DNA from 2 places in the Mesorhizobium sp. M1406 genome. Region 1 is predicted to be linked to the other one. Evidence: predicted binding sites of a transcription regulator. Region 1 holds the regulator's gene; the other holds the start of a gene.
What was found. Region 1 encodes LexA, which represses DNA repair genes until DNA is damaged. Its sites were predicted from a motif close to TGTTCNNNNTGTGTTCNG; they were not measured.
Positions count from the first base shown of each region.

Region 2: a site for LexA is predicted at 2,413-2,430, ahead of NKH03_RS29180 (ImuA family protein). Genes of this name have one in related genera too.

Region 1 is NZ_JAMYKW010000015.1:41,663-45,536, forward strand. It holds gene kynU (kynureninase) at 1-366, shown strand, start outside; gene lexA (transcriptional repressor LexA) at 810-1,562, shown strand; gene NKH03_RS15215 (ComEC/Rec2 family competence protein) at 1,559-3,874, opposite strand, start outside.
Region 2 is NZ_JAMYKW010000061.1:24,884-28,757, reverse strand. It holds partial or broken gene NKH03_RS29185 (beta strand repeat-containing protein) at 1-1,892, opposite strand, end outside; gene NKH03_RS29180 (ImuA family protein) at 2,461-3,219, shown strand; gene NKH03_RS29175 (Y-family DNA polymerase) at 3,134-3,874, shown strand, end outside.

The DNA of each region.
Region 1 (3,874 bases):
GCCATCTGGAACGACGTCGACATGGCGGCATTGCGAAAGAAAAGCGTCGCGCTGACCGAACTGTTCATCCAGCTCGTCGAAGCGAAGTGCGGCGCCTATGGTCTCACGCTGGAGAGCACCCGAGATGCGACCAAGCGCGGCAGCCAGGTGTCGTTCCTTCACGATCAGGGCTATCAAATCATGCGGGCGCTGATCGAGCGCGGCGTGATCGGTGACTTCCGCGCGCCGTCAGCCATCCGTTTCGGATTTACGCCGCTCTATGTCGGCTACAAGGACGTGTGGCTGGCGGTCGAGGTGCTGGAAGACATTCTGCGCACGAGTGCATGGAAGGACCAGCGTTTCGCCGTCAAGGAGGCCGTAACCTGACGCGGCCGTCCCGACGATCTGTCGTCGCGTCTTGCCCCCAGGTCGGATGACGGAGGACGAATTTTTCGGCTCGCGAATGCGTTCGCCGCTGGTAGCCAGCGCAGGCTGCAATAGATTAACCAAGGTTGGCATTTTGGCTTCGTTTCGTTCACGGCAAACGAACGCCCGGAAAGCTGGAAATGCGCCCGTCGCGGATCCATGGGCAGCTCATGCCAGGCTTGAGCCAAGGTGGGCCACAGCCCATTAACCATAACAATTTCAATGCCGGCAAGCGCATTGTGACGGCATACAGTCGTCGACGAGGCCCGCTGGCGAGCGCCAATAATTTCGACCCCCTTAATAAATTCATTAAACTTTAAACAGTTGCGGAACACAACTGGAACAGATAGTGTTTGTTCTGGGTTTGTTTTTCCGATTCTGGTTTCAGGTACCTGGGGGCCGCCATGCTGACGCGCAAGCAACACGAACTGCTGATGTTCATCCATGAACGCCTGAAGGAAAGCGGCATTCCGCCATCCTTCGACGAGATGAAGGAGGCGCTCGACCTTGCCTCCAAATCCGGGATTCATCGTTTGATCACGGCACTGGAAGAGCGCGGCTTCATTCGCCGGCTGCCCAACCGGGCACGCGCGCTGGAAGTGCTGCGGCTGCCGGACTCGATCGCACCCGGCCTCAACGCGGCAAAGAAGTTTTCTCCAAGCGTCATCCAGGGCAGTCTTGGTCAGGCCAGTCTCGGCCAGGGCGGCCTTGGCCGGCAGATCAGGCCAGCGTCTTCGCGGATGTCTTCAGCAGGCAATGACGACGACGTGGTCGCCGCCGTGTCGATCCCCGTGATGGGGCGCATCGCCGCCGGTGTGCCGATCGATGCCATCCAGCACCAGACGCATTCGATCTCGGTGCCGCCAGACATGATCATGGGCGGCGAGCACTATGCGCTGGAGGTCAAGGGCGACTCGATGATCGAGGCCGGCATCTTCGACGGCGACACCGTCATCATCCGCAATGCCGATACGGCGAGCCCTGGCGAGATCATCGTGGCGCTGGTGGATGAAGAGGAAGCGACGCTGAAGCGGTTCCGCCGCAAGGGCGCCTCGATTGCTCTCGAAGCCGCCAATCCGGCCTATGAAACCCGTATTTTCGGGCCAGACAGGGTCAAGGTGCAGGGCAAGCTCGTTGGCCTGATCCGCCGCTACTAAGGCAGCTGCGGTTCAACGACTGGCTTCTCGGGTCTCTTGAAGGGCGGCAGTCCCCTCGCCTCGCGTGAAAACTTGCGTTGCGCGTGCCAGGGCCGATATGGCCTGTCCACGGCGAAGCTGATTGTCGCCGGCGCGGTCGCCGATTGGCGATCGAAGAAGACGGCAGCACTGCCTTTGCGGGCCAGTTGCCGTTTGGTGATAACGAGAACCAGCGGGTTGTGACAGGCGTCATAGGCCGTCGCGTCATTGATGACGATCAGGTCGGCGAAACCACAGGCTTTCCAGGTGTCTTTTCGGTCCTCGACATAGGCAATGAACGCGCCGGACGGATGCCTGGCGACGCAAACGCCTGAAGTGCAATAGAACGGTGCTCCCGGCGGCATTTCAGCCGCATCCGCGACGTCGAATTGACCGTCGCCTTCGTCGAACACCTCCGGCACGATGATGCTTTCGGATGTCAGCGCACGCTTCCAGTTGTCGACGGTGAATTCGTTCGGCCTGGCCCGGCTGACCGCGAGTTCGCCGCCGCCGATCGGCAACGCGACCAGCCTTGCGTCCTCCGAGATCAGCACGTCGGGTGCGCGCGTGTCCGAGACCGTCAGCAGGCCGGCAAGCGCGAAAGGAAGAGCTGCCAGCCGCAGCCATGTCGTCGCCATCGTCGCGATGACAAGGGCAATCGCCACCAGGAGGACAGACTGCCGCGAAATCAAGCCGATTGCGTCGACTGGCGAACGCTCGGAAATCCATCCGGACATTGCGATCATCGCCGTCAGGCCTTTGCCCATTACATAAAGAAAGGGGCCGTCGGCGCCGAATGGCATCGCCAGTGCGCTGAGGACTGCGAAAGGCATGACGACCAGTGATACGATCGGCATGATCGCCAGATTGGCGAACAGGCTGAGCGGCGACACACGCTGAAAATGCCAGATGGCAAACAGCGCCGTGGCGCCGCCGGCGATGATGGAAGTCATGGAAAGGCCGCCTGCCGCCAGCAGGAATTTTCGCGTCAGGAAACCAGGCAGCGACCGCTTTGGCGGCGGTGGTCTCGTCTTTCCCGCACGATGCTCCGACCAGCCGGCATAGGCGCCGACCAGCGCCGCGGTTGCGGCGAAGGACATCTGGAAACTCGGGCCGACCACTTCATGCGGCGACACCACGATGACGGCGATCGCTGAAACTGCTAGATTGCGCATGGTGAGTGCCGCCCGATCGAACAGCACGGCAATCAGCATCACTGCCAGCATTATGAAGCTGCGCTCGGCGGCGACGACGATGCCTGAGATGACGAGATAGGCGGCGATCGAGAACAGTGCCGCGACGGCGGCGTATTTCTTGACCGGACGACGCGCGGAAAAGTCCGGAAACAAGGCGAAGGCGCCGCGCAGCAGCCCCATGATGGTGCCGGCGACGAGCGCCATATGCAGTCCGGAAATGGAGATGATGTGGTAGATGCCGGTACGCCGCATCGCTTCGTTGATGTCATCGGGAATGCCGGCGCGCACGCCGACGATCAGCGCCGCCGCGATCTCGCCCTCGGCGCCACCGACGCTGCCCCTGATGTGGTCGGCAATCGCTTCACGGGCTTTTTCTATCCCCGAGGAAAGGCGGTCCGATAGCGGCATGTCGCCGTCATCGGTGACGACAAGTTTTGGATTGCCGAGAAAGAACCCGCTGCCGCCGATGCCGGCGAAATAGCTGTCGAAGGAGAAGTCGTAGCTGTCCGGCCGCACAGGCCCGGTCGGCGGCAACAGCTTGGCATATCCAGTGATCAGGGAGCCGGCGATCACGTCCGCCGGGATCTTTCGCGCCGAAAGTCGCACCCGCTCCGGCGCATAGCGCAGTTTCGGCCTTGCGGTCGATGTGACGTCGATGGTCAGCCGGATACGACCGCTCTCCATCCGGTCGAGCGAAACGACGCGGCCGGTCACTTGCGTCGAGATTTCCGAGCCCAGCATCTGCGTTCCCGCCCGCCATGTCTCGACCTTTGCGGCGAGCAGGCCGAACGCGCACAAAAGTGCCGCCATGAAGCACAGATGGGTTTTCGGCCAGGAACGCGAGACCAGCGCAAACAGCCCCGCCAAGATGACAACTGCGACAGGCTTTGCGAAGCCAGGTTCCGCCGCCAGCGAAAAATAGCCGATCGCCCCGCTCGCCAGGCAGACCGGCACCAGCAGGAAGGCCACGCCTCGGTCGAGTTCCAGGCCCGCCGCCATGGTCACGCCATGGCGCAGGCGCGGCAGCGAAATCCGGCCGATTTGCCGGCGCACGCGCACGATCCTGCTGGCTTCGGCAGCTGGAACCGGGGCGGGGGC
Region 2 (3,874 bases), on a different contig from region 1:
GCCGGGGAGCCGTCGCCGACCCGGATGATGCTCTCGCCACCGGCGCCGGCCAGCGTTGTGGCGTCGCCTTCGATGCGGTAGCCGTCGGCGGCGAACTGCATGCCGGTGACCGCCAGCGCGCCGGCGCCATCGCCGGCGATGACGGTACCGCCAAGTGTCTGGAAGATGGCAAAGCCGGGCTGCGGCTTCATGGCTCCGTTGACTAGGCCGGTGCTCGTGGTCCAGTTCGGGCTCGTCGCCGTCCAGGTGCCATTGCCGCCGTCGACCAGATCATTGTTGGCATTGCCGGCCGCGTCGCCGTCCCAGAACAACAGGTCGTTGCCGACGCTGCTGATAAGATTGACCTGGTTGGCGACGGAGGTCTGCACCGACAGGTCGGCCGCCGTGACGTTGACCGGCAGATTGCCGAACTCAAGACCATTGTCGGTCAGCGAGCCGCCATAATTGATCAGCCGATAGACGCCGGGGCCGAAGCCGCCGACATCGGTGATGTCGAGGCTGCCGTCCAGAGTCAGGTTGCCGGTCACCACGATCAGATCGTTGACGCCGCCGCCGACAATGCCGGCTTGGCCGAGCTCATAGTCAAGGGTCGAGCCCGAGCTCAGGCTGAGCGATCCCACCGTCAGCGTGCCAGGGCTGGAGCCCGGCGCCAGCACGCCGCCATCGGCGATAATGACCGCGCCGGCAATCGAGCCGGAGCCGCCCAATGTGCCGCCGCTGTTGACGGTCGTCTGGGTGTTGCCGAGCGCGCCCTCGACGACAAGCTTGCCGCCACTGACCGTGGTTGCGCCGGAATAGGTGTTGGCGCCGCCCAGGATCATGGTGCCGCCGTTGAGTGCCAGTCCACCGCTGCCGGAGATGATGCCGGAAAAACTATCGTTGGTGTCGGTGATCGTAAGCGTCTTGGCGCCCAGAGTGACGGCGCCGCTGCCGGCGAGGCTCTGAATGCTGGTGCCTGTCGGGGTAATGGCCGCGATATCGAACGTTCCGTCCGCGAGCACTCGGCTTGAATCGGCAACGGCGCCGGCTCCCTGAAGCGAGAGTGTGCTGCCGGCCTGGATCCAGGTCTCGCCGGAATAAGGGCTGTTGGCTAGAAGGTTGAAAATGCCGCCGCCTGTTACGGTCAGGCCACCGGCGCCAGTAAACCCAGAGGTAGCGTCGGTCCCCACGGTGAAGCCGGCGGTATCGACGGTCAGCCCGCCAGCCAGTACGCTAAGTTCAGTGCCCGAGAATCCATTGATGAAGGTCGCATTGTTCGCTCTTGCCTTGAGAATGCCATTGTCAAAATTGGCCTGCGCCGCGCCGAAGCCGTTCCGCAGAACGGCCGTGTCCAACATGCCGCCGCTGATGTTGAGCGTGCCGGAAGAGGTGACACCCACGCCTAAGATCGTGGTGCTGGCGACGACTTTGCCTCCATTCACAACGTTCAGCGTACCGTTTCCTTGATAGCCGACACCAAAATTCCCGCTGCTTATCGTCCATAGCGATCCAGCCCCGGTGACGGTGACGGTTCCGGTGCCGCTGGCTTGATTTCCGATCCGCGGGGCTGACGCGCTTGTAAGCGTGCTGCCGTTCTGGATCGTCAGACTGCCCGACCCGCTATCGCCAACGTACAGGGAGCTCGTCACACCAATTGCTGGGCCACTCACGCCAAGCACTGTCGGGTTAGGCGATGTCGTGTTGATCACGACGGAGCCGCCTGAGGGGGCTACGCCGCCCGACCAGTTGCTGCCCACCGTCCAGTTGTTGCTCGTCGTTCCAGTCCATTGCTGAGCGGAGGCCGAGGTCAGTGAAGCGCCGATCGCCAGCGCTGTCAGGCCGACGCCCGCCAACAGCTTGGTCATTGTGCCGCCCCGATCATCGATCGTTTCGCCGCCGGCAGCCGTGCTCATATGAAATTCCCCCAACAGAGCCAAATGCGCCTCGCAGCGTCGACCCTGATTCCGATCGGGTAAACGCAGCACGAAAGGGTACGGCCTCGCAACAGGCTTATATTCGGATCGACTACCAAAAAACTAATCCTAGCAAGGAAAGGCAAGTCTGTGTTGGTGACGTCACAGCGGATTTACTTGTATTAGCTTCTGCTTATTTAAACGAGTAAGCTCACCGAACTATGCGAAATGGGCTTGCTGGCTCCACGGCGGCGCGCGCGCCGTGCTCGGCGAAGTCGCCGGGGGTCCAGACCTCGCGGGTTTGGACTCGATGCGGGCAAGCAGGCGCGAGCGAAGATCGGTATGGGGCTCAACTATGGGCATGTCCGAAATAAGTTACAAGTTTCGGCCACTCGTGGCGCCCAACCAAACATGGAACTCGCATTTTCGCATTAAAGGATATGGCCCGGCACTTTAGACTATCCGAATGCCCTCCTTCCGCAGGGGCATGACGTCATTCCGGTTGACTCTTAACCAAGACGAGAACAAATGTAGAACATATCACGGCTTTCCGCGTTTCAAGGGTCAGATGCGTGTATCGGCGCCCCCTGCTGCCATTTCCGACCTTCGAGAACGCATCGCGCGCCTCGAAGGCGGAAAGGCGCGCGCCCGAATGGTTTTGCCGTTCGGAGTGGCCGCGATCGACAGGGTTCTGCCGGGAGGCGGGTTGACTTTTGGCGGTCTGCACGAGGTCGCGGGCGGCGGCAATGGCGCTGTCGACGGTGCGGCCGCGGCGCTGTTCGCCGCGGGAATTGCCGCCCGCACGGCAGGCAAGGTGCTGTGGTGCGTTACCCGGCCCGATCTGTTCGCGCCTGCGATCGAACAGGCCGGCCTTCCTCCGGGACGGGTAATCTATGTCGAAGCCGGCGACGAAAAATCCGTTCTCGCCTGTTTCGAAGAGGGTCTTCGTGGCGGTTTTGGCGCTGTCGTTGCCGAGATTGCACGGCTTTCGATGACGGCCTCACGGCGGCTTCAGCTTGCCGCCGAAAACTCCGGCGCCACCGGCATCGCCATTCGCCGCTGGCGGCGACAGACGGAGGCAACCGATTTTGGCCAGCCGACAGCCGCCGAAACCCGCTGGCGGGTGTCGGTCCTGCCGTCGACACCACTGCCTGTTCAGGGAGTCGGGCGTGCGCGCTGGCAGCTTGAACTGATCCGATGCCGTGCAGGAGAGAGCGCAGATTTTACAGTGGAGGCTTGCGATGCCAAGGGTCGTATCGCTCTTCCTTCCGATGTGGCCGACAGACCGCTTCAGAAGGAAATCGGGCGACGCCGCGCCTCCGCCTGAGACGCCGCTCGTTTTGATCGGCCGCGACGGACGTCGCCGTGTGGTACTTGCCGCTGATGCGGCAGCGCACGCAGCCGGCCTGCGCATCGGCATGCCGGCGAGTAAGGCGCAGGCGCTCGTTCCGGGTCTTGTCGTTCATGATGCCGAGCCCGAAGCAGATGAGATGGCGCTCGAGCGATTGGCGCTGTGGGCGCTGCGCCGCTACGCGCCGATCGTCGCTGCCGATGCGCCGGACGGCATTGTGATCGACACGACCGGCGCCGACCATCTGCATGGCGGCGAGGCGGCAATGCTCACCGATATGGTGGAGCGACTTGCCGCGTCCGGCTTTACCGCGCGCTGCGCGGTCGCCGATAGCTGGGGCGCAGCCCACGCATTGGCCCGCTTCGGTACACGGCAGACGCTTGTGGTACCGTCCGGCGAAATTGCCCAGGCGATCCTGCCTTTGCCGATCGCTGCCCTTCGCTTTCCCGCCGCGACGATCGATAGTCTGAGGCGGCTCGGCTTCGAGACAATTGCGGATCTCACCGGCACCCCGCGTGCGGCGCTCGCCTTGCGTTTTGGGCCGGAGGCCGGCCGCCGCCTCGACCAGGCGTTCGGACGCGTGAGCGAACCGATCGAGCCGATCCGGCCGCAGGAAATTGTCGAAGTGCGC